DNA from 2 places in the Micromonospora sp. C51 genome. Region 2 is predicted to be linked to the other one. Evidence: riboswitches for the same ligand, from Rfam matches in the RefSeq annotation. Region 2 holds a riboswitch; the other holds the start of a gene.
What was found. A riboswitch is a leader RNA that binds a small molecule or an ion and turns the genes downstream of it on or off. The one in region 2 is predicted to bind cobalamin.
Positions count from the first base shown of each region.

Region 1: linked by a shared signal. The riboswitch ahead of KBX50_RS22105 (ribonucleoside-diphosphate reductase subunit alpha) and the one ahead of metE (5-methyltetrahydropteroyltriglutamate--homocysteine S-methyltransferase) in region 2 are both predicted to bind cobalamin.

Region 1 is NZ_JAGPXQ010000025.1:11,400-26,293, forward strand. It holds gene KBX50_RS22060 (hypothetical protein) at 1-192, opposite strand, end outside; gene KBX50_RS22065 (LA2681 family HEPN domain-containing protein) at 379-1,971, opposite strand; gene KBX50_RS22070 (IS481 family transposase) at 2,223-4,115, opposite strand; gene KBX50_RS22075 (hypothetical protein) at 4,619-5,350, opposite strand; gene KBX50_RS22080 (hypothetical protein) at 5,622-5,816, opposite strand; gene KBX50_RS22085 (mobilome CxxCx(11)CxxC protein) at 5,832-6,443, opposite strand; gene KBX50_RS22090 (helix-turn-helix transcriptional regulator) at 7,105-8,247, shown strand; gene KBX50_RS22095 (hypothetical protein) at 8,291-8,518, shown strand; gene KBX50_RS22100 (hypothetical protein) at 8,515-8,862, shown strand; cobalamin riboswitch at 9,023-9,229, shown strand; gene KBX50_RS22105 (ribonucleoside-diphosphate reductase subunit alpha) at 9,354-11,744, shown strand; gene KBX50_RS22110 (ribonucleotide-diphosphate reductase subunit beta) at 11,780-12,775, shown strand; gene KBX50_RS22115 (alanine racemase) at 12,894-14,021, opposite strand; gene KBX50_RS22120 (IucA/IucC family siderophore biosynthesis protein) at 14,018-14,894, opposite strand, start outside.
Region 2 is NZ_JAGPXQ010000039.1:36,480-51,373, forward strand. It holds gene KBX50_RS26730 (AAA family ATPase) at 1-2,468, opposite strand, end outside; gene KBX50_RS26735 (MFS transporter) at 2,555-3,814, shown strand; gene KBX50_RS26740 (alpha/beta hydrolase) at 4,003-4,737, shown strand; gene KBX50_RS26745 (TetR/AcrR family transcriptional regulator) at 4,835-5,443, opposite strand; gene KBX50_RS26750 (hypothetical protein) at 5,705-6,265, shown strand; gene KBX50_RS26755 (NAD(P)/FAD-dependent oxidoreductase) at 6,267-7,688, shown strand; gene KBX50_RS26760 (hypothetical protein) at 7,843-8,019, opposite strand; cobalamin riboswitch at 8,102-8,313, shown strand; gene metE (5-methyltetrahydropteroyltriglutamate--homocysteine S-methyltransferase) at 8,426-10,663, shown strand; gene KBX50_RS26770 (hypothetical protein) at 10,795-11,268, opposite strand; gene KBX50_RS26775 (hypothetical protein) at 11,262-11,645, opposite strand; gene KBX50_RS26780 (dihydrofolate reductase family protein) at 11,728-12,342, opposite strand; gene KBX50_RS26785 (PLP-dependent aminotransferase family protein) at 12,558-13,970, shown strand; gene KBX50_RS26790 (DedA family protein) at 14,042-14,743, opposite strand; gene KBX50_RS26795 (response regulator transcription factor) at 14,853-14,894, opposite strand, start outside.

The DNA.
Region 1 (14,894 bases), on a different contig from region 2:
GCGGCCCCGCACGAGCTTCACCTGACGAGTGACGTGCAGGATGGGCCGGGCAGGGTCGACGTCGTCCGGACTGACGCCGAAGATTTCACCCTGCCGGAGGCCGCAGCCGGCGCCCAGGTCGACGGTGATCCGGTAGCGCTCGGCGACGGCGGCCCGGAAGCGGGCGCGTAGGTCGTTCGGCCAGGGAACCACTTTCGGCGCTTGGTACTTCGGTGGCCGAATCGTCTTGACCGCGAACGGGTTGCTGACCTGCCGAGCGCGGACGACGGTCAGGTGACGTCACTTGAGAATATGGTCCGATAACAGATCGGGACATATGTCCGCCAACTGATGTGCGACAAGTTGAAGGCGCTAATCTGTAGCAGAGGTTCCGCCATCCTAGAGGTCGGGAAACTGCATATACTCGAAAGATGGGAGCGACTGATAGTTGCCTTGGTGGTCGTCCGGGTGGTTCCAGGTCGCAACCAAGTCGATAATGTAGAGAAAGGCCGACCGGGTCACCTGTAGCGCGAGGATGGTGGAATCAACCAAGTCAAAGAGTCCGACTCTGCTACGGGAGTCGGGAGTGACGCCGGTTGCATTCATGAAAGCTGCATGTACGATCCTGTGTGTTCCTGCGTTGCGCAGATCCTGCGAGGCGGCGTAGAGACCATCTTTGTCCATGTCGAAAGCCAACTCCGATAGAGCGAATGCAGGAAGGGCTCTCGCCGGACGCTTGATCAGACTCTCCCGCACTGACCCGTCCTTGTTAGTCCAGAACTTCCGAAACGACACGCGGTCAGGGCGGTCGCCGACGTTGAGATACTCATTCACGACCACGGCGGTCTTGTCTAGGACGTCCAGTGCGGATCGCTGGGCTAGCAGGAGTTTGGAGTACTGGGTTCCATACAGGGAGTGGTCCAGCGTTTCGATGTAGTATCCCGAGTCATCGTCTTTCTGCTCGGGGCCCTCTGCGACTTGGACGATCCCGTCGAACGCCAGTCTTCGGGAAACAAGAAAGTCGGATTTCAAGACATTCATTTCGGCCAGAATCGGCGGCATCACATCCGCAGCCGTGTTGCCATATAGGACCTCGATTACCGCCCCGTCCCAGTGCGGATCGTCCGTCCCGAGTCCCTCGACAGCAGGGGACAGGGCCAAGCGATGCACGGCAACCCAATGTCGATAGTCGTCATCGCTATCAGCAAGTCCATGAGATAGGTGACCATCGCTTTCAGTCAGGTTGAGCGCGTCCCACCGGTCAGCTGTACCTTCGCCGGCGAAACTCAGCGTACCCTCACGCAGCGATTTTGCCATCGTGACGTATTTGTCGTAAACGGCAGCCATGTGGCCTAGCTGGCCTGTTCCATTTTTGATCCGGGAGTACAGTAACTGAGCTAGGTTGCCGGCCGCGTTGCCATTTCTTGGATCCTCCTCTAAGGCCCGAAGGTAGAAGTCATAAGCCTCGGCCCAGCGGCCAGAGTGGTCGAGGCTGTTCGCCAGGTTGCAATACGCCGCCGATCGTGTGTGCGGATCCGCTGATGGAGATGATGCGGCCTCGAAGTACAGACTCCGAGCTTCGCGGAGGTGGAGGCGATGCGCCAAGCGGTTCTCGATCAGGCTAGGAACCCAGGCATCATGACTGGCCTGTTTAGGCAGTCCCTCGTCACACTCGGCGACGATTGCATTGGCGGCATTGTAGATGCATTGGAAGCGCAGTGGTTCATCTGGCCCTGTCTCGGCCAGCGCCTGTTCTGCAAGGTCCCTTCCCCGCTTAAGCAGTGTAGCGTCGTGCAGATCGAATGCGGAATTCAGCAGGACCGAGGAGCACATGAAGCGGATTGCTGCCGCTTCCTTGGAAGTTAAATTTGCGGACTCGACTTCCGCTGCAATCGACAGAATGGTGGTCGCTGCTTCGACAGCGGCGACCGAACGGTCGCCTGTCTGGAGGACCAACTCATACAGGCGCAGGTACTCCGCCGAGAATTCCATGCCCTTAGCCTAGAGGGAGGCATCGAACGTAGCGAGCGTTTTTAGCCTCGTTACGGTAACAGCGGCCGTTTCAAGCGGTGACCCAAAGGTCAGGGTGTCCCAGGAGGGAGCGATAGCCGTACACGACAAGCAGGCGCGAAGGCGGCTGAGCGCGTACTGCATTTAGCTATTTCCCAGTGGCTCCGGGGAAACAGTGTGATCCGACAGCTGAGGTGCGACGTAGCTCTGCCAGGTGATGTGCGACGGGTGGTCTAGGAAACTGAGGTAGCGATCCGCGGTCGCTGGCCTTTGATGCTACGGACTGGCTGGGTGGTCGTGCGGCGGATGACCTTGGTGTCGCCGTCGGTGAGTTCGATGGCCAGGGTCGTTTCGGAGACGGTCACGGTGACGGTCTGATGGCGGTGGAGTCGGCCGAGGGCGACTTTCTGGCCGGCGACCATGATGATGCCGCTGTTGGAAGCTCGCCGTTGCACTCGGACGGGTTCGATCGAGGGTCGTGGTGGTGGGCCGGCTGGGCGGGTGCCGCGGAGGCGTTTCATCTGTTCGGGGCGTAGTGGGTTGGGGCGGGTGCGCAGTAGTTCGCGGGTGTCGAGGTCGTAGAACATGAGGGTGGTCGGTTCGATGCGGATGCCGACGCGGCGGCCGGCGAGGATCTCTGCGGCCAGGATGATGTGTTGGCCCAGGGAGACGCCGCCGCCTCGGTTGACGCAGCGTTCGACCTCGATGGCGTCGCCGTCCTCGATCGGGGGCAGAGGCGACGGGCCGGCCGGGACGGCGCCCTGGCGGGTGAGGGTGGCCAGGTCGTTGACGCTCAGGTGAGAGCGGACGGTTTTGATCCGGATGCCGGCGATGAGGACGTGGATCAGGTCGCAGTCGGCCCAGATCCGGGCGACCATGCCGGCCCGGTGGGTGCCCATCCAGAACTGGCGTTGGCAGACCATCAGGTTGCCCGACGCCGGGACGACCCGGTCGAACTCCACCGGCCCGCCCGGCTGCACTGGCGGCTGGACCTGGACTGGCTCAGGGGCGGTCGACGGCTGCTGGACCGGGATGGCGGGGACGGGGTCCAGGGTGGGTGGCAGCCATAGGTCGACCAGTGCCCGCTGCTGGGCTCCGACCGGCTGGAACCGGTCAGCCGGGGTGACCGGCGTTCTCGGGTCGAGGGCCTGGTGGGGTCGGTCGGTGTTGTAGTGCAGGACGTAAGCGTCCACCGCGGCTTGGGCTTCTTGCAGGCTGGTGAACGCGTCTGCGGTGTCGAGGAAGTCGGGGCGAACGGTGCCGTGGAACCGTTCGACCTTGCCGTTCTGGTTCGGTGAGGCGGGTGCGGTGAGCCGATGCGTGATGCCGTTGTGGCGGCAGATCTTGTCGAACAGCACCTCACCCGTGCGGGGCCGGTACTTGCCGAACCGGTCGGTGAACTGCTTGCCGTTGTCGGTGATGATCTCCTCCGGGACCCCGAACCGGGCCAGGGCCTCCGCCAGGGCCAGACACACCGCCCGGCCGGTGGCTCTCTCGACCACCTTGGCGATCACGCAGTACCGGGAGTGGTCGTCGACGGCGGTGACGAGCTTCGCCTCCCGCAACACACCGGTGGCGGGGTTGACCAGCTGCACCCCACCGACGATGTCCATCTGCCACAACTGCATCGCAGCAGGCCGTTCCCACCGCTTATACGAGTCCTTCGGCCGTTTCCGAGGCCGGACCCGCAACAGACCCTGCCGCTGCAGAATCCGATCGATCGTCCGCTCCGACGGCACCGCCAGATCCGCCACCACCCACGGGCCGGCCTTGCGCAGCATCTCCAACCGGATCCGCCGCGATCCCCACCGAGGATGCTCCCGGCGCATCTCCGCCACCGCAACCTCGACCGCCTCCGCCACCTGAGCAGGCGATGAGTGCGGCCGATGCGACCGGTCAGCCAACCCCGCCAACTGCTCGGTCAGATACCGACCCACCCACCGATGCACCGTCGAGCGGTGCACCCCGAAGCCGGCGGCCACCTCCATCACATCCGACCCGGCCAGCACCGCACGAACCGCATCCAGACGTTGCTCAACAACCGACAAGACAACCAGCGCCAATCCCGGCCTCCCGAATCCCGACGCCCCACGGAGACGTCGGCTCAGAGTGCCGAAACGGACCACTGTCGCAGATCACCTGGCGGACGTGTGTCGCACATCAGCCGACGGAGGACAGCTCCGGGGAAACAGAGTTTGTGAGAACTTTCTGTACGGGATCAAGGCGACCCGCTTCGCAGGCCGCGCGCGCCGCCGAACCTGGGCCGGGCCGATGGCCCGCCGCCGCGCCTCTGGCCTTCGGCCGCCAGCGCGTCGGTGATAGCCCGCCGGCGGCGCGACATACGAAGAAGCCCCGGGCCGCCGCCATGATCGATGACGGTTCCGGGGCTTCGCGTTGGTCGAGACATGGGCAGTGCCTCCGGCGGGGCGCTCGGGCACTCTGGGATGGTGGCGCCATCCCGACAACCTCCGTCCGGGCATAGCCGAGCAGGTGGGGCCTGCCCGGTCAAGGTCGTTCAGACAGTGGGGTGCTCCACCTTGACCGGGCAGGCCCCACCCACTCCACAGGGTGCGGACGAAAGCCGACGCCCCGGCCAGGACGCGCAAAAGTAGGGCCAGCGCGAACCGGCTCAGGCAACAGTCCCCGCGGTCACAGGCACCAGGTCACTGAGACGACGGAGTAGTAAGTTGGTCTGTTGCTCCATGAGGCCGGCCCGCTCTGGGCTGAGTGTCTCGAATTGCCCGTGTGCGGCCAGATTTCGAAGCCCGCCGCACTGCTCCAAGTCCTTGACGTCCTGCACCGTGAGGAGCCTTTCTCGGCGGAGAACCTTCGTGAGGACCGACAACGTGGGTCTCTCTTCGACCACAATGCCGCGACTTTCGGCAACGGCGCGAAGAGCCACTTCGAGCGCTGCACCACAGAGGACGATAGCGGCAGCGGGATGCGCTTCTGGGTCTTCATTTAGCCGACGCACCTGGCCCATGACGTCAGTGCTTGCCTGGCCAACCTCTACCCACGACCGAGAACCGACTATCTCGATGACTCCCGCCTCAACCTGGTCTGCCCATGCCCGCAAGAGTTCACCGATCGCACGAGCACCGGATTCAGTTGACTGGTTGTCACCTTTGCTCTGGTACACCGAAATGGCCCGCTCAGTCCAGAAACTCTCCGCTCCGGAGTACTGCCGCAGGAACTCTTGGGCGGCTGCGGCTCGTGCCACAATTTTCGTAAGCATCTGATAATCGGACGAAATCCAATACCCGTGGCTAGGACTGTGCTCGCTCGTAATCCAATGCATGTCCCGCTCAAGCTCGTCAGCCTGCTTCCGAGCGTACGCTAAAATCTCCGCAGCCTTCGCCATAGCCTCAAATCCTTCAGTGAGCAGTGAGTAAGAGCCAACACGGAGGCTCCCAGAGCTTCGAATTGTCAGACGGTCAGAGGTAGACCGAATGCAGCCTTACGCTCACCTCGAACGACTAGCATCTCGTCAGCTCTCCGCTGCGCGAGCGCCTTCATCCCTCACAGCGAAAGACACCAAGGCTGCCCACTTTCTCGGTCGAGCCCGTCCAATAGCTCCGACCGTGAGGTGCGGATCGACGAGGCCGGCACTTGAGTCGCTTGGCATGAGCTCCCTATCGTCCACAGCATCCACAGGCGCTCATGACGGGGCCGGTGTTGACCCTGAGGATTTCACCGGCTTCGCTAAACGCCTTGTTGCTCGTCTTGCGCCCCTGCATGACGTCGTTGATTGTCCTGACAAACTCGTCCTGCTGGAACGAGTTGAGCATGAGGAAGCCTCTGAGGATCTGTGCGGTCTGTACGTCCATAAAGCCTTCGCTCCTCTAAATCTTACGAATCTTGAAATTCCCGCATACATCGCATTTTGTCGGGGCCATGCTCGCAGGAACGTTTCCGCATCCAGCGCACTGGCGACGTCGTTCTCGCAACGCAGCACGCATACCCATGCGCTTTTCGGCTTCGTCTATATCTTGCCCGTAGTCCTGGGCCTGCCGTGCATCATCAGAGGCCTTCAAGATGTTGTAGCGATTCCGTACGCTCTCGACGTCAAGGGCTGAGCTTTCCCCAAGTTCCTTAAAATCGCGTGCCAGCCGTTGATTGTCAACCACGGAGGTGGTGGCGTATCCATAGGACTCGACCCAACCTGAGACCACGGACCATGTTGAAACGACCAACTGCAAGAGTCCGACGGCGGCCCCCACTCCAACGGCGAGTCCAAGTAGCGGAAACCCAGCGCCGTAGCCGAGTGCTAAACCACCCACGATCACAGGAACTACTAATGCCACAAAGTTCAGCCACTTCAGGCGGCGTTTTAACCTGCGTGCCCGCTGCTCGAAGATGAAGGCTGTTGCATAGGCATGGAAAGCTCTGTCCCAAATCTCCTTTTTAAGGGCGTTGGACTCATCCTTACGGACAAGTGCCTCTTCGCCGCCCATGCGCGTCCTGCATCCCTTCGTTTTAGCTGGTTGGCTTGGTTGCCGGGACGATACCTCCGTCCGGTGTCGGCCGCAAAGCCGATCACGCATGTCGTGACCTGCGCTTGTCGATGGCCTGTGGGCCAAGACGGAGGTGAAGAGAATTCGCAATCGTGTTAAGCATCCGAGTCTCGACATGCGCCACCGCGCCGGCGCGCCAGCAGCACGGCAGAGAGGTGCAGCAACCGTGCCGAGCACACCGGGCGGGGACGTGCCTCCGCCGCGCGTGACCTCGCAGAAGCCCCTCAGGCCATCTCGCCGGTACTAACACCAAGGGTCGAACCGCTGTCGACGCGAGCTGAGCCCAAGATCAGGCCGTCTGCAGGCCGTCTGAGGTGAACCACGGGTGACCAACGCTGACCATCCGTGGCAGGCGTCGGTGCAGCTCGCGCGCCATTCCGGCCGATTGGGTTCGGTTAGCCGGCGGCCAGTCACATTGCAACGCCAAGTAGGTGAACAGGACGCCCATGTTGGGCAGGTTGTTGGTGCCGCCTCGCCGACATGGCCCAGTTCGCGGGTCGACCGCTGTCGTGGCGTGCCGCTGCTGAGTAATGTCGACTGTGGCGGCCCGCAGGTGTGGAAACCGGTAGGCCAGCCGTGGTCCTCCACGCGGGAGCAAACCATGCCACCACGCGCACACACCATCGTCGACCCGCGATTCCCAGCTGAGCTGGCCCGGCTACGCCGTGAGCGTGGCCTGTCGCTGCGTCAGTTGGCCGCAGCGGTTTGCCATGGCAAGAGCGTCATCCATCAGCTGGAGACAGGGCAGACCCGGCCAGCCGTCGACGTCGCCGTCCGCCTCGATGACGCGCTCGCCGCCGGTGGTGCGCTCGCCGCCATGGTCGTTGACGTTCCCGACGGCGGCCGGCGGGCGGCCTACGTCGCCGCGCATCCGGGCCGTGTCGATCTGGCCGGGGTTCGCATCTTGGGCGACGTGCTCGCCGGATACCGGCGGCTGGAGGACTCCATCGGCGCCGCAGCCGTCCTACCGCCCGTACGCGTCCAGCTCGACACGATCGTGTCGCTGCTGCGCGAGGCTGGCCACCAGGTGCGGCCGGCGGTGGTCGACATGGCTGCGCAATGGGCGCAGTTCGCCGGTTGGCTCGGTATCGCCAACGGTGACGACCGAACCGCCCGCGTGTGGCTGGACCGCAGTCTGCAGTGGTCCACAGAGGCCAGCAACGCCGACCTGACGGCGACCGTGCTGTCCTTCCAGGGGCACCGGGCGGAGGGTCGCGGTGACCTGCCAGAGATGATCGGGCTATCCCGGGCTGCCCGGGATGATCCGCGAGCCAACACGGCGTTGCGCGCGTACTCCGCCGGCCAGGAGGCGCGTGGGCTGGCCATGGCTGGGGCGTGCCCGACCGACGTGCGGCAGATGCTCGCGCAAGCCGCCGACCTGGCCACCGAGGCGGCAGAGACGCCACTGCCCGCGTGGGGATACTGGTACACCCCGGCCTTCTACGCGGTACAGCAGGGCATCGTGTGGCGGTACTTGGGCGATCGGGACGCGCGGGCCAACGACCGGGCCGTCGAGCTGTTGACCGCAGGCACAACGGGGGTGGACGAGACGGCCGAGAGCGCCGACTGGCACGGCGGGCACCTCGTGCACCTGGCCATCGCCCACGGCCGGGCCGGGGACAGTGGCTCGGCGCAGCGGGTGCTGGGGGAGGCACGGTCCATCGCGGTGTCAACGGCCTCACGACGCCTGGCCGGGCAGGTTGACGCAGCTGTCCGCGACTTGGATCTGTCCGTCAACCCGTAGCGGACACCAAGCCTCTGACCTGGTCACACGCCGTCATCGCACGATGCTTTTGGGTGTCGGTGGTGTTCCCCCGTGCGGCGCCGCCACCCCCATTTACGACCTGGCGGAGGTGGCGGCGGTGGGCGTGTGGCGCAGGTTTCGGCGGTGGCTGCGGCGGCGGTGGTCCGTGCCGCCGGCCGGCACCGGGCAACGTTGGCAGGAAATCGAGCAGGACGCGGCCCGGCGACGCCTGCTCGATCAGGCGCGGCGTAACGCGCGGTGGCCGGCATGACCGGGCGACCCGTGCGCTACCGCGACGCTATGGCCGCTGAAGCGATCCGGATCGGTCGCGCTGTCGACGCCCTGCCCTGCCGCCTCGGCGACCAGCACCTACCGCGCCGGCCGCAGTGGACGTGCGGCACCTGCGACGGCGAACCGGTGTGGCCGTGCGCTCCGGCGCGGGTGAGGCTCGGCGAGGCGTACGGCCGGGACCGGGTGGGCCTGTCGATGTACGCGGGTGCCTTGTTGACGGCGGCGTTGGACGACCTGCCGCGTGAGGATCCCGGCGAGCTGACAACCAGGTTCCTCGCGTGGCTGAGGTGCACCTGCGGGGCGGATAGCCACGCCGGGATGTGACTGACGATCAGCATCCCGTCGCATCCGCCGTCCTTTTCGTACGCCGCCTGCCGGAGACCGGTCAAGCACGGACCGGCCGGACGGCGCAGCCGGATGTGACATCCGTTGCAGGACACGCCGACACACCATCTGGTGTCTTGCGTTCGTGGGCCACCCATATATGGTGTCACCCGTAGCTGGTTCGGGCGCCCATCCGGGGCGGCCGAGGCAAGAGGGAACCCGGTGTGAATCCGGGGCTGCCCCGCAGCGGTGAGTGGGAACGACAGCCGTCACACAGCACTGGGCTCCGGCCTGGGAAGCGACGGCCAGTAGGAGCGCGCGAGCACGCCCACGAGTCCGAAGACCTGCCAGCACGCCGCCCGCACTCGTGGGCGGCGGCCGCAGGCCGCGTGGGACGGCCGACGCCATCAACGGGCCGTGCCGCCTGCGCGGATCCCGTGGCGTCCTCCCGCGTGTCCGAGGCCCGGAGCAGACGGCGCGAGGAGAGAGACGTGACGGTCGTGCGGGAGGCGCCGGCCTCCGACGCAGGTGTGTCGGAGCAGCGCCGGCAGGTGATGCAGGTCCGCAAACGCGACGGCGCCACGGAACCGGTGGACGTCAACAAGATCGTCCGGGCGGTGGAGCGGTGGGTGGCCGACCTCGACGAGGTCGATCCGCTGCGGGTGGCCACCAAGACCATCAGCGGCCTGTACGACGGGGCCACCACCGCCGAGCTGGACAAGCTGTCCATCCAGACGGCCGCCGAGCTGATCGGTACGGAGCCGCAGTACTCGAAGCTGGCGGCTCGGCTGCTGGCCGCGTACGTGGACAAGGAGGTCCGTGGGCAGCAGGTGGCCAGCTTCAGCCAGTCGATCCGCTACGCCCACGGCCTGGGGCTGATCGGGGACGCTACCGCGGAGTTCGTGGCCCGCAACGCCCGCAAGCTGGACGACGCGGTCGACCCGGACGGTGACCTGCGGTTCGAGTACTTCGGGCTGCGCACCGTCGCGGACCGTTACCTGTTGCGGCATCCGCAGACCCGGCTGGTGGTGGAGACGCCGCAGTACTGGCTGCTGCGGGTGGCCTGCGGGCTGTCGCAGACACCGGGCGAGGCGATCGGGTTCTACCGGCTGATGTCGAGCCTGGCGTACCTGCCGAGTTCACCGACGCTGTTCAACTCGGGCACCCGGCACACCCAGATGTCGTCGTGTTTCCTGGTCGACTCCCCGCGCGACGAACTCGACTCGATCTACGAGCGTTACCACCAGGTGGCGAAGCTGTCGAAGTTCTCCGGCGGCATCGGCATCTCCTGGTCGCGGGTGCGGGGCCGGGGCGCGTTGATCCGGGGCACCAACGGCAGGTCCAACGGCATCGTGCCGTTCCTGAAGACGCTCGACGCCGGGGTGGCGGCGGTCAACCAGGGTGGCCGGCGCAAGGGCGCGGCCTGCGTGTACCTGGAGCCGTGGCACCCGGACATCGAGGAGTTCCTGGAACTGCGGGACAACACCGGGGAGGAGTCCCGGCGTACCCACAACCTGAACCTGGCCAACTGGATCCCGGACGAGTTCATGCGCCGGGTCGAGGCCGACGGCGACTGGTCGCTGATCGACCCGTCGGACGCACCCGAGTTGCCGGACCTGTTCGGCGAGGCGTTCGACGAGGCGTACCGGGCGGCGGAGAAGAAGGCCGTCCGGACGGTGAAGGCCCGCGACCTGTACGGCCGGATGATGCGTACGCTCGCGCAGACCGGCAACGGGTGGATGACCTTCAAGGACGCCGCGAACCGACTGTCCAACCAGACCGGTGCGCCCGGCAACACGATCCACCTGTCGAACCTGTGCACGGAGATCCTGGAGGTCAACAGCGACACCGAGACGGCCGTGTGCAACCTCGGTTCGGTCAACCTGGGCGCGCACGTCACCGCAGACGGCGTCGACTGGGAGAAGCTGCGCGCCACGGTACGCACGGCGGTGGTGTTCCTCGACCGGGTGATCGACATCAACTACTACCCGGCCGAGCAGACGGCGGTGTCTAACCCGCGCTGGCGACCGGTCGGGCTTGGCCTGATGGGGCTACAGGACGCCTTGTTCACCCTGCGCCTGCCGTTCGACTCGGCACCGGCACGGGAGCTGTCGACCCGGGTCCAGGAGGAGATCTTCCTGACCGCGCTGGAGACGTCGGTCGGGCTCGCCGAGCGGTTCGGCCCACACCCCGCGTACGCCGAAACCCGCGCCGCGAAGGGTGAGTTGCATCCCGACCTGTGGGGCGCGGAGGTGGCGCAGGCGTCGCGGTGGACCGCGCTGCGGGAGCAGATCGCCCGCCACGGCCTGCGCAACTCGCTGCTGGTGGCGATCGCGCCGACCGCCACGATCGCCTCGATCGCCGGGTGCTACGAGTGCATCGAGCCGCAGGTGTCCAACCTGTTCAAGCGGGAGACGATGTCCGGCGAGTTCCTCCAGATCAACACGTACCTGGTCCGGGAGTTGAAGGCGCGCGGACTGTGGACCGCGCCGATCCGGGAGCAGATCAAGCGGGCCGAGGGGTCGGTGCAGGGCATCGCCGAGCTGCCCGAGGAGGTGCGGGAGCTGTTCCGTACCGCGTGGGAGCTGCCGCAACGGGCGCTTGTCGACCTGGCGGCAGCCCGCGCTCCGTTCATCGACCAGTCGCAGTCGCTGAACCTGTTCCTGAGCGCGCCGACCATCGGCAAGCTCTCCTCGATGTACCTGTACGCCTGGAAGGCCGGGCTGAAAACCACCTACTACCTGCGGTCGCGTCCGGCGACCCGGATCCAGCAGGCCACCGTCGCCGTCACCCCGGCGGTCAAGCCGATCGTCGCGGTCAGCGACGACGAAGCGTTGGCCTGCTCCCTGGAAAACCCCGAGAGCTGCGAGGCCTGCCAGTGACCACTGTTTCCGACCCCGACACCGGCCAGCGGCAGATGCTGCTCGACCCCGGCATGGACCTGACGCTGCGGCCGATGCGCTACCCGCAGTTCTTCGATCGGTTCAAGGACGCCATCAAGAACACCTGGACCGTCGAGGAGGTCGACCTGCACTCCGACCTCGCCGACCTGGCCAAGCTCTCCCCGGCGGAACAGCACCTGGTGTCCCGGCTTGTCGCGTTCTTCGCCACCGGCGACACCATCGTCGCCAACAACCTCGTGCTCAACCTGTACCAGCACGTCAACTCGCCGGAGGGGCGGCTCTACCTGTCGCGGCAACTGTTCGAGGAGGCGGTGCACGTCCAGTTCTACCTGAACCTCCTCGACACGTACGTGCCGGACGAGCGGGAACGGTTCGCGGCGTTCGCCGCCGTGGAGAACATCCCGTCGATCGCCCGTAAGGCCGAGTTCTGCTTCAAGTGGATCGACTCGATCTTCGAGCTGCGGGAGCTGAAGAGCCGCGAGGACCGGCGGTCGTTCCTGCTGAACCTGATCTGCTTCGCCGCCTGCATCGAGGGACTGTTCTTCTACGGCGCCTTCGCCTACGTGTACTTCCTGCGGTCCCGGGGCCTGCTGCACGGCCTGGCCTCCGGCACCAACTGGGTGTTCCGGGACGAGTCGATGCACATGGCCTTCGCCTTCGACGTGGTCGACACCGTACGCGCCGAGGAGCCGGACCTCTTCGACGCCGAGATGGAGCAGCAGGTCCGGGACATGCTCGCCGAGGCCGTCGAGTGCGAGGTGCAGTTCGCCGCCGACCTGCTCGAACAGGGCGTGTCCGGGCTGTCCCTGGCCGACATGCGCGAATATCTCCAGCACGTCGCCGACCGCCGGCTGGCACAGTTGGAGATCGCACCGCTGTACGGGTCGAAGAACCCGTTCGCCTTCATGGAGTTGCAGGACGTGCAGGAGTTGTCCAACTTCTTCGAACGGCGGGTGTCGGCCTACCAGGTCGGGGTGACCGGGACTGTCGCTTTCGACGACGATTTCTGACGGCGGTCCGGCCGCCCCCGCGAACCGGGTCCGGCCCGGCGATGATCCTGCCGATCACCGCCGGGCCGGTTCACCGGCCGCCGCGAGAGCGGCGACGTCGTCGCCGGAGCGCTACCCGCTAGCGGGCCCATCCACGGGCCACGGCGAGCGGGTCGCCGGTGGTGAAGTCGGGCGGATCGTGCATGAGGAAGTCGCGGTGGCTGATGTTCCACGCGTAGGCGCCGGACATCCCGAACACGAGGAGGTCCCCGACGGCCATCGGGCCGCTGTCGGCGTCGCGGGCCAGCACGTCCTTGGGCGTGCAGAGCTGGCCGACGACGGTCACCGGGCCACCGTCGGTACGCGGCCCGGCACCGTCGCGGGACACCACGACGAAGGGTTGGGAGTGCCCCTTGGCCGCCGGAGTCCGCAGGTGGTGGGTGCCGCCGGCCACGATCACGAACCATCGTCCCTGGGACCGCTTCACGTCGATCACCTCGGTCAGGTACGAGCCGCAGTAGACGGCCACGGCGCGGCCGGGCTCGATCCGGAGCCGGACCGTCGGGTATGCCTCCAACACCTCGCCGAGCAGCCGACCGTAGCTCGGCCAGTCGAAGCGGTGCTCCGGGCGGCGGTAATCGACGGCCATGCCGCCGCCGACGTTGACCTCCTCGGCGCGTACCTGCCGCACCGCCCAGTCGGTCACCTCGCGCGCCACCCCGGCGGCGGTCGCCGCGTCGAGCCCGCTGGCCAGGTGGGCGTGCACGCCACGGACCCGGACACCGTCCGGCGGGTCGGCCGCGAGCCGGACCGCCTCCGCCGGTTCCATGCCGAACGGGCTCGCCTGTCCGCCCATCACCAGGACCGCGCCCGGTGTCGCGACCGGCAGGTTCACCCGCAGCAGCACATCGACGGTACGCCCGGCGGCCCGCGCCAGGGCGGCCAGCCGGTGCAGTTCGGCGGCGGACTCGACGTGTACCCGGTGCACGTCGGCGGCCAGCGCCGCCGAGAGATCCGCGTCGGTCTTGCCCGGCCCGGCGAAGGCGGCCACCCGCCGCCCGGGCAGCACGCCCGCGAGGTGCCGCAGTTCGCCCCGGCTGGCCGCCTCGAAACCGTCGACCGTGGCGGCCAAAGTACGCAGCATCCCCGGGTCGGGATTGGCCTTGACCGCGTAGAGCAGCTCGACCCGTTCCGGCAGGGCCGCCCGGACGGCAGCCGCGTGCGTGGCCAGGGCGGCGAGATCGTAGACGTACGTCGGTCGGGTCACCCGGCGCCGCCGAGCGGGTTGGGCACCTCGACGTAGGGTGCCTGCTGGTCGGCGGCCCGGTGCCAGCGGACCAACAGGTTCGCCTTCGCGGTGAGCGGAGCGCCGTTCAGCAGCGGGGTCAGCTCGGCCGGCTCACCCAGCTGCGCGTACGCCGCCTCGACGGCTCGCCGGACCGTCTGCCACAGCCGGGGCTCGGTGCCGGGGTGGCCGTCGGCGAGCGCACCGGCGAGACCGGCGAGATGGTTGACGAAGAGGCAGTAGACGACGCGTCGGGCCGCCTGGGCGGGGGTGTAGGCGGCCTGCCGGGGCACCCGGCTGGGCCAGGCCGCCAACCGGCCGAGATCCAGCTTCAGTCCTTCGAGGTCACGCAGGATCAGGCGGGCAGGGCGGCCGTCCGGATCCAGGACCACCAGCACGTTCTGCAGATGTGCCTCGTGGACCACGCCGTGGCCGAGCCACAGTCGCAGCACGGTGGGTACCAGCAGCTCGACGTAGGCCCGCCACCAGTCGAACGGGTCCGCCACGGTCAGCGGCGCGCTGGCCAGCGCCGCCGCCAGCACCACCCGTTCGCCCGGCCGCAGATGCTCGCGCACCCCGGTCCGCAGGATGGTGCCGTACGCCTCGTCCGCCCCCGGCAGGTCGACGGTCCGGTAGCCGGGCTCCCGCAGCAACCCGACCCGGGCGGGAAGCGGCACGCCGGACAGGAACCGGGTCAACGCCACCGCCCCGGTCAACTCGTAGCGGGCGTTCTTGCGCAGGCAGTTGGTGATGCGTACGTGCAGGCTGGTCTTGAGGAACAGGTCGACCGAGGGGGCGTAGAGCGTACGGACGCTCGCGGTGGGTCGGACCGGTACGCCGGCCGGGCCGAGCCGA
Region 2 (14,894 bases):
AGTCGGTCCTGGGCCCGGCGGATCTGGAAGAGTTGGCCCGCGTAGCCGAAGAACGCCTCGGGCTGGCCGGTTGCCACGCCGAGTTCGAGGGCGGCGTTCGCGGCGGCCTCGGCTTCCGCCAGGTCACCGTCCAGGAAATGGTGCATCGACGACGTCTGCGCGTTGGTCCAGCGGACGAAGGGTTCCGGGCTGCGCTGGGCGAACGCGTTACGGATGTCCTTCTCCCGGTTCATCACCTCGCGGTCGCCGCGCTCAAGCGCGATCTCGTGGTGGGACATCGAGAGGATGCCGCGCAACCGCGCGTCACCGGTTCGCTCCGCGGCCGTGATGCCCGCCTGCAACAACTGCTCACGACGATCAAGGGCGTCCAGCGTGCGCAGGGCGCTTTCGGTGAGCCGCACAACGTGCGCGAGGACGTGGTCGTCGCCGGCCTCGTGGGCGAGCGTCACCGCCCGGGCGGCGGCCTCTTCCAGATCCTCGGCGGCGGTGGCATGGATCTCGATGGCGAGAATCGCGTGGAGCAGCGCACCGTCCGCCGGGTTGGGCTGCGCGGCGATCGCACGACGCAGGATCTGGACCCGGTCGTCGTCTGTCGTCCCGAATCCGCTGACGTCGCCACGGTTGTTGGCGAGGGCGGCACGAACGAGAAGGTCGTCGTGGTGGAGTTCGATCGCGAGGCGACCGGCTTCGAGCAGCGTCTCACGGTGCGCGGGGTCACCGGATTGACGCTGCGCGGTGCCGAGACCGACGAGGCATTCACAGCGTTGCACCGTGGGACCGGCGGGAATGAGCTCAAGGGCGTGGCGATACCAGATGACCGCCTCGTCCGGTGCCACGTGAGTCAGCGCGTAGGCGCCCGCCCGCCGCGAATATTCCGCTGCCTTGGCCCGGTTCGCAGGTGCGACGGCATGGATCCAGTGGTGGGCGATCTCGGCCGCCCGCTCGCCCGCGTCATCGCCGACACGTCGCTCCATCGCCATCGCGACCGCCTGGTGGATGAACGCCCGCGCGGTGGGTTTCAACTCGGCGTACAGCGTGTGGGCGACGATGGCGTGCGTGAACGCGAATCGCCCGACGGCGTCGGTGACGAGAGCGTTGTCGATCGCCGGCGCCAGCCGTTCGAACGTTTGCAGTGGAGCTTCGCCGAGCAGTTCGGAGAGAAGATCGAGCTCGAAGTCCCGGCCCAGCACCGACGCGGTGTCCAACGCTCGGCGCGTTTCGGATCCGAGGCGCTGGACACGGCGGCCCACGACCTCCCGGACGCTGACGGGCAGGCCCCGGGTCAGCAGCCGTGTCGGAGTCGCCCAGCGGCCGTCCTGCTGGCGGCTGATCGCCCCGGTCTCGGCGAGATGACGCAGAATCTCGGTGACGAAGAACGGGTTGCCCTCCGTCTCGGCGCGCAGCAGATCCCGCAGCGTGAGCCAGTTGTGGTCCATCTCGTGGCCGGCGATCGTCTCCAGCAGGCCGAGCATTTCGCTGTTGTCGAGACCGCGCAGGGCCAGCCGGGTCGTCCCCGGCTCGCGATGGGTGGCGGCCAGCAACACGTTCAGCGGATGCGAGGCGTCGAAGTCGGAATCGCGGAAAGTGGCGATCACCAGGACCGGCGTCGTCAGGGCGCGCTCGGCGAGGTGCCGCAGCAGAGCGAGTGTCTGCATGTCCGCCCAGTGCAGGTCGTCGAGCACGACGAGCACCGGTCCACTGCGTATCGAGACGGCATCGAGTATGTCGAGGACCGAGTTGTAGAGCGCGAATCGGGCCGAATCCGATTCCAGGTTCACCGCGCTCGCGCCACCCAGCAGCGGTGCGAGCGCGTCGCGGCGGCTGTCGACCACATCGTGGGCATCGCGGTCGAGATCTGTCAGCACTTCCCGCCAGGGCTGATAGGGAATCGACAACTCCTCGTCGCAACGCCCGTACAGCACCACCGCCTCGTGCTGCACCGTGGCCGCGAACACCGAACACAGCGTCGTCTTACCTATGCCCGCCTCGCCGCTCAGCAGCACCATCCGACGCTGCCGCGAGGCGAGCACCTCCTTCCACGCGTCCGCGAGCGTCGCGCGCTCGTGTCGCCGGCCGGTGAAGCCGAGACCTGACGACATCGCCAACCGAGCGGGTAGGGCCCGGTCATGTCCTGCCTCCGCACCGGCCGGTGCCTGCGTGACGGGCCCGATGAACTGGTAGCCGCGGCGATAGACGGTACGGATCAGCCGGTGTTCCTTGCCGGCGTCGCCGATGGCCAGCCGGATGGCGCGGAGCACGGTGGTGACCGCGGCGTCGGTCACGAAGCGGTCGCCCCACACCGAGTCGAGGAGCTCTTCCTTGGCGACGACTCGGTCTCGGTGCCGGATCAGGTGCAGTAGCACGTCGAAGGCCCTCGGCTCCAGCGGGACACGCTTGCCTGCGAGCCGGAGTTCGTAGCGGGCGGTGTCAAGCTCGAACCCGTCGAAACGGTACGGAGCTCCTTCCACGGGCGGACGATACCACCCACGCCGGTCTGAGCCCGACGCGCGACTGATGGCATGATCCTTACTCCGCTCGACCGGTCGGAGACCTCGTGACTGACTTGCGCCGCTCCCCGCACGCACCGGCGTCACGGCCGCGTGTCGGCCGCCTGCTGATTCTGCTCTTTCCGGCCACGGCGGCCATGTACGCGCTTTTCAACGGCATCTCGGCGGTCATCCTCCCGGCGCAGGTCGAGGCGGTGGACCCGGCGTCGAAGGTCGGCAACCTCGCCTTGCTCAACACGCTTGCCGCCGTCGCGACGATGGTCGCGATTCCCGTCGGTGGTGCCCTGTCTGACCGCACGCGTTCCCGGTTCGGCCGCAGGACGCCGTGGGTCGCCGGGGCCGCGGTGGTCTCGGCTGTCGCCTGCATCCTCATGGGCTTGGCCGACAGCCTGCCGGGGCTGATCGCGACCACAATGGTGTTGTGGTTCGCGGCGAACCTCTACTCCGGCGCGATCACCGCGATCCTGCCCGATCGGGTTCCCGATGACCGCCGTGGTCTGGCGGCCGGAGTCATCGGGATGGGTACGCCGGCCGGCGTTGTGCTGGGCGTTCAGATCGCCAGCCGGATGAGCCAACTGACCGCCTATGCCGTCATCGCCGTGGTGCTGCTGGTCACCACCGTGCTGCTGTTGGTCGGAGCCCGGGAGGGGTCGGCGCGGGACCTGCCGCTCGCCGTGCGTGAGCGCTGGCGTCTCGGCGAGCGGCTGCGCTCGTTCTTCGCCGCCTTCGCCGCCCGCGACTTTCGGCTGGCATTCGCCAGCCGGTTCATGCTCTTCGCGTCCTACTACGTGGTCAGCGGCTACCTCTTCTACACCTTGCAGGACTACATCGGCTCCGAAAACGTGCCGGGCGGCGATGTGGCCGCGGCGGTGACCACCATGCTGACACTGAGCATCCTGGTGTGGGTGGTCGTGGCTGGCCTCACGGGCTGGATCGCGGACAAGGTGGATCGCCGGAAGATGGTCGTCGGGGTGAGCGCCCTCGGCGTCGCCGCGTCGATGACCATCCCCCTGGCGATGCCCACCTGGACCGGAATGCTGATCTACGCCGCCTGTCTGGGCGCCTCGATCGGCACCTACTTCGCAGTCGACCTGGCAGTCATGTCCCTGGTCCTGCCCGATGCCGACAGCGAGGGCCGTGACCTGGGAATCCTGCAGGTGGCCACCGGCTTGCCCCAGCTGCTGGCCGCGGCGGTGGCCGGTGCGTTGATCACCTGGTTCGGCGGTTATCCGGCGCTGTTCGTCTTCGGATCCCTGTGCGCGGTGGCATCCGGGCTGCTGATGCTACGTATCCGCAGCATCCGATGATCGCGGAGCGGCGCAGAAAAGTGCGTGGCGCACCGCGGCGGCCCGCTGCTAGTTTGTCGAGGCCGTGCCAGAGACCGAGGAGGTGATACCCGTGAACGTTTTCGACATGGGTGCTCTCCCCGTAGTCACGGTTGGGCGATAGGTCGTCCGGGAGCGCCGTTCACGAGCACTCCCGAAAGGCACGACCCATGCGATTCACCTCTGCGCAAGACCTCGATGGCGGTGTCGTCGAACGCGAGTTCACTCTCGGCGAGATCCCCGGCATCCTGTGGACACCCGCATCCGCAACAGCGCCGGTCCCGCTGGTGCTGCTCGGCCACCCTCCACTCGGGCTGGGCAGGATGTACCCCCGTCTGGTGGCGCGGGCCCGGTGTGCCGTGGCGGATGGGTTCGCCGCAGCCGCGATCGAGCTGCCCGGCAGCGGTGATCGGCCCCGTTGGGACGCCGTCGAACAGGCCCGCGTCGACCTGCGCCGGGCGCTGGAGGCCGGCGAGCGGGTCGACGACGAGATCATCGATGCCCTCATCCTCCCGCTCGTCGACAAGGCGGTCCCGGAGTTCCAGGCCGCCCTGGATGCTCTCCTGTCGCTGCCCGAGATCGGCGGTCCGGTCGGGTACTCGGGGGGAGTGATCTCCATCGGCATCCAGCTTGCGGTGGTGGAGCCGCGCATCGTGGCCGCCGGCTTCTTCGCCGGGAGTTTCGTGCCGCGCATCATGTTCGAGCAGGCCCGAAAGGTCACCATTCCGCTGCACGTGCTGTTGCAGTGGGATGACGAAGGGAACGACCGTCAGGCGGCCCTCAAGCTGTTCGACGCCTTCGGCTCGAAGGAGAAGACGCTGCACGCCAACATGGGCGGACACACCGGTGTTCCCTGGTACGCGGGGGAAGGCGCGGCCGAGTTCTTCGCCCGGCATCTACGCTAGTGCGACGCCGCACTGACCGTGCGCCGGGGGCGATCCGGACGCAGGCGGTACCAGCTCCTGGCAGGCGGCGCGGAACCAGCTCGGCCGCCGCGATCCTTCAGTCGATGGATTCGGTCGACGGTCGATCGGCGCTCGGCTGAAGAAGGTCTTCGACGCCGTGTAGGAATGTCTCGGACACCAGCGCGGGGTCGAAGAGGCATCCGGCTGCCATGGCGCCGTCGCGGAGCATGACGAAACGGCGCGCGGCCGGGTCAGCCGTTTCCGGGTGAACCTGCGCCATCAGCTTGCTGAGCGTGTCCAGGAACCACTGCCGGTGGGCGATGATCTCCTGGCGCACGGGGTGTCCCGTCTCGGGATACTCCGCTGCGGCGTTCAGGAAGGCGCAGCCACGAAAGCCGGGGGACTGGATGTTCTGAGCTATGGAACCGGCAATGGCCAGGAGCGGGTCGACCGGTGATGAATCGGTGGCGATGGCCGCGTCGACCGTGCCGCGCTCCATCTCATGGACTTCGCGTAGGTAGGCGAGAATGAGGTCGTCCTTGCTCGGAAAGTGCCGGTAGAAGGTCGCCCGGGTCACCTTCGCCTCGGCGATGATCCGGTCAACGCCGACGGAGTGGATGCCCTCCGAGTAGAAGATCCTGGTTGCTGTGGCGAGAAGCCGGAGGCGTGCCTCAGAGGGCCGAGTGTCGGGTTTGCCACGCGTCATGCCCTCAACTTTAGCGAACAGAACGTTCGGTCTGAGGGAAGCGAGCGACCTCAGGGTCCAGCAGCGCCACGTCGATGACGGCGCGTCGCGCGATGCGACGAAGAAGGGGCGGCGGGCTTTCGGCGAGGGCCGTGGTGCGCGGTGGTCGCGCGATACCGAGGCGGCGGACAGAACGTTCGGTCTTGACGGTACGAGCCAGTCCTGGCATGCTTGCGGAGACAGAACGTTCGTTCTCTCACTCCTCCGTTGGAAGGGTCATCCGTGACCACCATTGCTGCTTCGCCCGGTATCTCCGAGGCTGCCTCCGCGCTGCGGCGGCTGTACTTCATCCGCTTCGCGTTCGCCATCGTGTGGGCCGGCGTGACGATCGCCACCGCCAAGGAGATCGGTCCGCTCGCGGTGGCGCTGTTCGTGCTCTATCCGTTGTTCGACGTGGGTGCCGCCATCTACGATCTTCGTTCGTCACGGGCCACCGGCTCGCCGGCCCTGCTGTATGTGAACATCGCGGTGAGCCTCGTCGCGGCGGTCGGAGTGGGTGTCGCCGGAGCGTCCGGCGTTTCCGCTGTCCTGCGGGTCTGGGGTGCCTGGGCGATCGTGGCCGGTCTGGTCCAGTTGGTCGTAGGTGTCACCCGTCGGCGGATGGGCGGCCAGTGGCCGATGATCATCAGCGGCGGCCTCTCGGTGCTGGCCGGCGGGTCCTTCATCGTCGCAGCCGCCGCGGAGCACCCGTCGCTGATCAATGCGGCTGGCTACGCCATTCCCGGCGCCATCTTCTTCCTGATCGCGGCCGTCCGTCTCGGCCGTGCCGCGAAGGGCAACTGACATGACCTCACTTGAGTACGACGTCGTCGTGATCGGTGCCGGTCCGGTCGGGGAGAACGTTGCCGACCGGGTCGTGCGGGGCGGGCTGACCGCCGCCATCGTCGAGCGGGAACTGGTCGGTGGGGAGTGCTCGTACTGGGCCTGTATGCCCACCAAGGCGTTGCTGCGCAGCGCGTCCGCGTTGCGGGCGGCTCGCCAAGTGCCGGGTGCTCGGGAGGCTGTGACGGGCAACCTGGACGCGGCCGCGGTGCTCGGCCGGCGCGACTCCTTCGCGTCCCATTGGCGGGACGACGGGCAGGTTTCCTGGCTGGAGTCGGCCGGTATCGCCCTGCACCGTGGTCAGGGGCGGATCGCTTCCGCCCGCGTTGTCGAGGTGGCCGGCGTGGACGGTGTCACGACCAGGCTGACCGCGCGGCGCGCGGTGGTCGTCGCGACCGGCAGCAGCGCACTGTTGCCGGACATTCCGGGTCTGCGTGCGGCGGCGCCGTGGTCCAGCCGTGAGGCCGCCTCGGCCGGGTCGGTTCCCCGTCGACTCGCCATCATCGGTGGCGGCGTGGTGGCGACCGAGATGGCGACCGCGTTCGCCGCTCTGGGGTCTTCGGTGGAGGTGCTTGCCCGTGACGGTGTGCTGCCGTCGGCGGAGCCGTTCGCCGGCGAGTTGGTCACGGAGTCGCTGCGCGAGGCCGGTGTGGCGGTACGCCTCGGCGCGGAGGCCGTTTCCGTCGACCGCGACGACCGCGGAATCGTCCACATCGCAACTGTCGACGGCGAGCGGGTCGAGGCGGACGAGGTGCTGGTGGCGATCGGCCGCACGCCCAACACTCAGGACATCGGCCTCGACCGCGTGGGACTGGTGCCGGGTGCCTGGCTGGCGGTCGACGACACGCTGCGCGTGGTCGGCGGCGGCGGGTGGCTGTATGCCGCGGGTGATGTGAACCGGCGGGTGCTGCTGACGCATCAGGGCAAGTATCAGGCGCGCGCGGTGGGCGATGCGATCGTTGCCCGGTCGAAGGGTGAGAAGGTCGAGGACGGCCGGTGGGGGCGGCACGCCGCGACTGCCGATGAGCGTGCGGTGCCACAGGTGGTGTTCAGCGACCCGGAGATCGCCTCGGTGGGGCTGACCGCGGCTGCGGCCGAGACGGCCGGACTGCGGGTTCGGGTCGTGGACTACGACCTGGCAACCGTCGCCGGAGCCAGCCTGCAGGCCGATGGCTACAAGGGACACGCCCGCATGGTTGTCGACGAGGACCGGAAGGTGATCGTCGGCTTCACCCTCGCCGGTCCGGACGTCGCGGAACTGATCCACGCTGCGACGATCGCCATCGTCGGAGAGGTCCCGCTGGACCGACTGTGGCACGCGGTGCCGGCGTACCCGACGGTCAGCGAGGTCTGGCTGCGCCTGCTGGAGACGTACGGCCGCTGACGGGGAGCCGAGCGCTCCGACAGCTACGAAGACGCCTCCCACGCGGTCGCGACGCCCGTTGCCGCTGACGTCTTCGGCACGCTCGTGGGGACGCAGGTCGCGTTCAAGGGGTTGTTCTCGGAGGTCGAGCTGTCCTGACACGTCCGAGCAGGGCTCAGCTCTCCTCGGTGCCGGCGAGCAGGGCTTGCCGCAGGGCCAGTCGGTGCTCACGGCGGATCTGCGCCTCGCGGTAGCGGTGCCGGTCGCCGTCGGTCTGAGGTAGCAGTGGCGGCGCTGGCCGGGGTTGGCCGTCGTCGTCGACGGCGACCATGACCAGGTGGGCGGTGGCCACATCGGTCGGTGGTACGGCGCGGTCCCCTCGGTCGGCGGGGACCTTTACGGTGACCTCCGGGCCCCGCCGGCGGCATGGGCCGTACGATGGCGGTGGTGCTGGTTCGTCCCGTCCGGGTGGGTGGGGCGTCGTAAGAGGGAACCCGGTGTGAATCCGGGACTGCCCCGCAGCGGTAAGTGGGAACGACCGCCGTCAACAAAGCACTGGACCGTGAGGTCTGGGAAGCGACGGCCAGTAGGCGACCTGGTGTCATGCCCGCGAGTCCGAAGACCTGCCAGTGCTGCGCACGCCGCCGGTGTGCGCCGCCGGCGGCCGCTCGGGAGGGCCAGGGCGGAAGCCGGTACCTAAGGTGTATCCGTCTTCCCCTTCCGTGTCCGCCGGACACTTCGAGGGAAGGACCCCCTTGGTGAGTACCGCATTCGGGCAGAGCACCGTGCTCGGCTATCCACGTATCGGCGCCAACCGTGAGCTGAAGAAGGCTGTCGAGGCGTACTGGGCCGGCACCATCGACGCCGAGGCTCTGGCCACCACCGCCGCCGGTCTCCGGGCGCAGGTGTGGCGGACGCTGCGCGATGCCCGCCTCGACGCGATTCCGTCGAACACCTTCTCCTACTACGACCAGATGCTCGACACGGCCGTCGCCGTCGGCGCGGTCCCGACCCGGTTCGCCCGGCTGGGTCTGTCCGCGCTGGACACCTACTTCGCCATGGCCCGCGGAGTGGATGCCGAGCCGGCGCTGGAGCTGACGAAGTGGTTCGACACCAACTACCACTACCTGGTGCCGGAGATCGCTGCGGACACCGTCTTCACGGCCAACCCGGCGAAAGCGCTGGACGAGTACGCCGAGGCCCGCGACCTGGGCGTCACCACCCGGCCGGTGTTCGTCGGCCCGGCCACGTTCCTGCTGCTCGCCAAGGGAGATGATCCGTTCGCCCGGCTCGACGACCTGGTCCGGACGTACGCCCGGATTCTCGCCGCCCTGGCGGACGCGGGTGTCGGCTGGGTGCAGCTGGACGAGCCGGCCTACGTCGCCGACCGCAGCCCCGCCGAGATCGATGCCCTCCGTCGCGCCTACACCCGACTCGGTGAAATCGCACACCGGCCGCGGATCTTCGTGGCGACCTACTTCGGTGACCTCGGGGATGCGCTTCCGGCCCTGTTGGACACTCCGGTCGAAGCCGTCGGCGTGGACCTGGTCGCCGGACCGGGCAACCTGCACCGGCTCGCCGCCGCCGGCCCGCTGGGCGGCAGGACCATCGTCGCCGGCCTGGTCGACGGTCGCAACATCTGGCGTACCGACCTGCGGGCCGCCGTGACGGCCGGCGCGACGGTCGCCGGGCTTGCCGATCACGTCGCCGTCTCCTCGTCCTGCTCGCTGCTGCACGTGCCGGTCGACGTGTCCGCGGAGACGCACCTCGACCCCCGGTTGTCCGAGCGGCTGGCGTTCGCCCGGCAGAAGGTCGACGAGATCGTCGTGCTCGGCCGTGCGTTGCGCGACGGCACCACCGCGCTACCGGCGCCGTTGCCGTCCACCCCGGCGGCCTGGCGTCACGACGACGTACGCGGCCGCCTGGCCGCGCTGCGTCCCACCGACCGGCAGCGCGGTGAATACCCCAACCGGGCCGCTCGCCAGCAGGAACGACTGGGCCTGCCGGAGCTGCCGACCACCACGATCGGGTCGTTCCCGCAGACCGCCGAACTGCGCAGGGCCCGTGCCGCGCACCGGGCCGGCAGCCTTGACGACGCCGGCTACGTGTCGCGGATGCGCGCGGAGGTGGCGCAGGTCATCCGGTTGCAGGAACAGCTGGGTCTGGACGTGCTCGTGCACGGGGAACCGGAACGCAACGACATGGTGCAGTACTTCGGCGAGCAGCTCGACGGCTTCGCCGCCACGCGGCACGGCTGGGTGCAGTCGTACGGCTCCCGCTGCGTACGCCCACCGATCATCTACGGTGACGTGTCCCGCAAGGCACCGATGACCGTCGAGTGGTCCACCTACGCGCAGTCGCTTACCAGCAAACCGGTCAAGGGCATGCTCACCGGCCCGGTCACCATCCTGGCCTGGTCGTTCGTCCGTACCGACCAGCCCCTCGCGGACACCGCCGACCAGGTCGCGTTGGCGCTGCGCGACGAGTGCCGCGACCTGGAGTCCGCCGGCATCCGGGTCATCCAGGTCGACGAACCGGCACTACGCGAGACGCTGCCGCTGCGTAAGGCCGACCAGAAGGCGTACCTGGACTGGGCCGTCGGAGCGTTTCGGCTGGCCACCGGCGGCGTCGCCGACGACACCCAGATCCACACCCACCTGTGCTACTCGGAGTTCGGCGAGGTGATCCACGCCATCGACGCCCTCGACGCCGACGTCACCAGCATTGAGGCATCACGGTCCAAGATGGAGGTCCTCGACGACCTGGCCGCGATCGGCTACGGCCGGGGCGTCGGGCCCGGCGTGTGGGACATCCACTCGCCCCGAGTGCCGCCGCGCGACGAGGTGATCGAGGCACTGCGCCGGGCCGTCGCGGCCGTGCCGGCCCGCCGGTTGTGGGTGAATCCGGACTGCGGCCTCAAGACGCGCGGCTATCCGGAGGTCGAGGCGTCCCTGCGGCACCTGGTCGCCGCCGCCGCCGAGGTGCGCGGGGGCTGACCGCACCGAGCCGGGCGGTACCGACCAGAGGCGACCGCCCGGCTCGTGGTCGGTACCGCCCGGCAACACTGATCAGCCCGACCGGGTACGTGATGATCAAGCGCCCCGGACGGCGAGTGGGGCGAGCACCGTCAGCAGCGGAGCGGGTCGATCATGTACCGGGCGACCTTTTCACCGCCGATGGGCCCGAGGTAGTGGATACCCGGGTACTTGGTACCCACGATCGACCATTGGCCGCCCTTCCACTGCGCTACATTGACGCACCAGCCGGGGCCGACGTAGACGCCCTCGGCACGCGGCCAGCCCCACCAGGTGTCGGTCCGCCGCTTGGCGGGGAGCACCGCGTCGTAGCTACCGTGCACGTACTGCCCGTCGAACTCCGAGATGACGCCGATCCCGATCCCGTACCCGCCGGGGATCCAGGAGTCACGGTTGTAGATGTAGCTGCGCAGCTCATCTGCTGCCGCTTGGCTGGCCGCCGCTTCTTCCGTCGACGTCGCCATCGCCGGTGCCGGCAGCATCATGGCGACGACCACCGAGAGGGCAGCGATCGTGGTCCCGAGCCGCCGGTTCTCGATCCGTCGATCGTCTCGCGCTGTCAGCATGCGTCGCCCGCCTGCCGGTAGACGCTCACCTGATAGCGCGCGATCTTTTCACCGTCGATAGGCGGAAGGTAGTGGATACCAGGCGAGAACTTCCGGAGCAGGAGCCGCCATTTGTTCCCAGCGTAGTACTCCACGCTGCCACAGTAGGGCGCGCCGATGTAGAAGGCCTCCGCACGGTTCCACCCCCACAGGGTGTCCGTGCGACGGAATACGGGAAGGACCGCGTCGTACCTCCCATGGGTGTAGTCGCCGTCAAAGGACGAGATGACGCCGATTGCGATGCCTAGTCGCTTCTTGTCCGCGTTGTATATGTAGCCTTCCAACGACTCAGCGGCTGTGGGCTGTGGAACCACTTCGGCGGCGGCGCTGACGGGCATGGCCAGCAGCAGAGCGATTGCTGCCGCGACCGTTTGCGATCTCCAGCGAATGGGTCTCATCGTTCCTCCAGGGTGATTCGATTTAACCGTGGTCCACTCTGAACCGCAGATGCAGAACCCGGTCTCCGCGCAGGACGACGTGCGGATCCTTGAGCACGTGCCGGGAGCAGAGGCTGCCGAAGAACCGTCTCCCTGATCCGAAGACGACAGGCACCACGTCCATGGCCACCTCGTCCACCAGCCCGGCCGCGAGTATCTGCCCGCCAACCTCCCCGGCGTTCACGGAGACAGTGCGGTCACCGGCCAGCTCCCGCGCCGTCTCGATTGCGGCTGTCACGTTGTCGACGAAGTGGTAGGACGCCTCCGGGTGCCACCCCTCGGGTTTTGGACGGTGGGACACCACGACCACGTGGTCACCGGTGGGTGGATCGCCTTCCCATCCGTTCACCAGGTCGAACAGGCGACGCCCCATCACTATGGCGCCGACCGAGTCCCACATGGACCGTACGTATTCGGCCGATGCCGAGGAAACCTTGAACGCAACCCCGATGCCGGAGTGATCGAAGACTGATGTACGGGACTCCCTGATCGGGGTGTCGCCGCTGAAGTACCAGTCGTGTAAGGGTCCGACATCATCGTCTTCGTCGGCGATGAAACCGTCGATCGAGACCACGTTGTGCATGATTACCGTACCCACTGATCTCCTTCTTCTCGTCGCATAGATTCGGCACCGCGCCGTGAAGGGCGCCACCAAAAGGGCGGCTGTCGCACCAGGGCCGTGACAGCTGATCCTTGCCGGCCTTCCCGGAAGCTCCCGCTCGGTCTCCGACGCTACGGATCACGTTGGTAGGCTCGACAGGTCCAACTCAGCATGAAATGAGCAGACCAAATCGTCGTCATCCGGGACCGCCGATGGAGTTGTTCCTCGACCCCAGCGACCACCGCAGCCTGAGCAGGCAGCTGTACGACCAGATCAGGGAGGCGATCGCCGATGGGCGGCTGCCGCCGGGCGGGCGCCTGCAGCCGAGCCGCGCCGCCGCGAAGGATCTCGGTGTCGCGCGATCCACCGTCACGGACGCATACACGAGGTTGGCCGCCGAGGGACACATCGCGGGACGCCGTGGCGGCGGTAGCGTCGTCGTCGGTCACGCCTTCCCCCGCCCGGCGCAGGCCGCCGCCCGGACCGCGCTGACGCCCACCGCGCAGGCCGCCGCGGTACGCCGCTACGGCACCGACTGGCAACCACACTCGGGATTCGACCTTCGAGCGGGACAGGTCGACACCCGCATGTTTCCGGTTGCCGACTGGCGGCGCAGCACCAACCGCGCCGTCACCAGACTCGCCCGGCACTACGGGCACTACGGCGACCCCGCCGGAAGCATCGCACTGCGCGGTACGCTGACCCACTGGCTGGCTCGGTCACGCGGAGTCGCCGCAACTCCGGAGAGCATCGTGGTGACCCAGGGCGCCGGACACGCGGTCGACCTCCTGGCGCGGGTCCTGCTACGACCGGGCGACGTTGCCGCCGTCGAGGAGCCCGGCTACCCGCCAGTCACGAACCTGCTACGGTCGCTCGGCATCACCGTCGTCGGTGTACCGGTCGACGACCACGGTCTGATCGTCGATGCGCTGCCCGCCACCGCCCGGCTCGTCCATGTGACACCCTCACACCAATATCCGCTCGGCGTCATCCTCAGCAGGCAACGCCGGCTAGCGCTGTTGCACTGGGCCAGTCGTCACGGCGCTGCCGTCATCGAGGACGACTACGACAGCGAGTTCCGCTACACAACCCGACCGTTGGAGCCGTTGCACCGACTCGACCGGGACGGTCGGGTCATCTACGTCGGCACTTTCAGCAAGACCCTCAGCCCGACGCTTCGGACAGGTTTCGCCGTCGTCCCACCCGGACTTGTTCCGGCGATCACCACCGTTCGACAGGTTGTCGATGCCGGCCCGCCTCCGCTGATCACCGAAGCACTCGACGTCTTCATCGAGCAGGGGCATTTCGACCGCCACCTCCGTCGGTCCCGAAAGGTCTACGCCGAACGCCACAACGCCATCCGTACGGCGTTGTCATCGCTGTCCAGGTCCCGCTTGACCGTTATCCCGAGTCAGGTCGGCCTGCACATGACACTGCTCGCCCCGGACGCACCAGACGACGACGAGCTGATCGAACGGGCGGCCAGGCGCGGACTGCGACTGTCCTCGCTCCGGCTGACCTACCAACATGGTGAGCCGCAGGCCGGCATCGTCCTGGGGTTCGGAGCGCTCAACACCGTCGACATCGCGCAGGCGATCCGCCTGCTGGACCGTTGCCTGGGCTGACTCGTCACGCCCGGCCGCAGCGGACGGCGGCCGTGCCGAGGACCGGCTGTCCTGCCTCGCGCCCGGCGAGGTCATCGTGGTTTGCCCGCTCGGCGGGTGGACTGCTCGGTCACCTGGCGGAGTTCCGGCTGGAGCCGTAGCGGCCCTCGGGGCGTGTCACCGACTGGGCCGGGCGGCTGTTCGTGCGGTTTCGTACGGTGGCGGATATACCGGGCCACCTCGACGATGATCGTGGTGCCGGCGGCGATACCGAGGCCGAGCATGAGACCGTGAAGCTTGTTGTCCTCGAATGCCTCGCCGCCGATGTACCCGACGGCGGCCGAATACACGGCCCAGGATGTGGCCGCCACGGCGTCGAAGAGCGCGAACCTGGTCCTTGGGTAGCGGACGGCACCCATGGTCATGGTCGCCGCCGTCCGGCCGCCGGGGATGTACCTGGCGACCACGAGCAGCAGGCCACCGCGGCTGGCGAGAGCGTCGGCGGCCCACCGGAATGCCGTCCGGCGCCGGCTGGCGGATGGCAGCCGGTCCATGAGTCCACTGCCTGCCGTACGCCCGATCTGGTAGGAGACGTGGTCACCGCAGAATGCGCCGAGTGCGGCGGCGACGACGACCAGCGTCAGGTTCGGCTCGCCACTCGCCGCGAACACGCCAGCGGTGATCACCATGGTTTCCGACGGCACGACCGGGAAGAACCCGTCGAGGGTCGCGATCGCGAACAACGCAAGGTAAACCCAGGGCGAGGTAATCGCGGTTTCCAGCAGGTCGATCATGTTTCGACGGTATGAGCCGGGAGCGGTCCGCCGCCGTGCCCGAAAGGCAGTCACCATCCCTGAGATTCACCAGGGTTCTGGCCCTCGCTTTCGACAGGGGTCGGCCTGATCATTCCTTGGACGGATGGTCGACGAGGCCAGCCTCGACGGC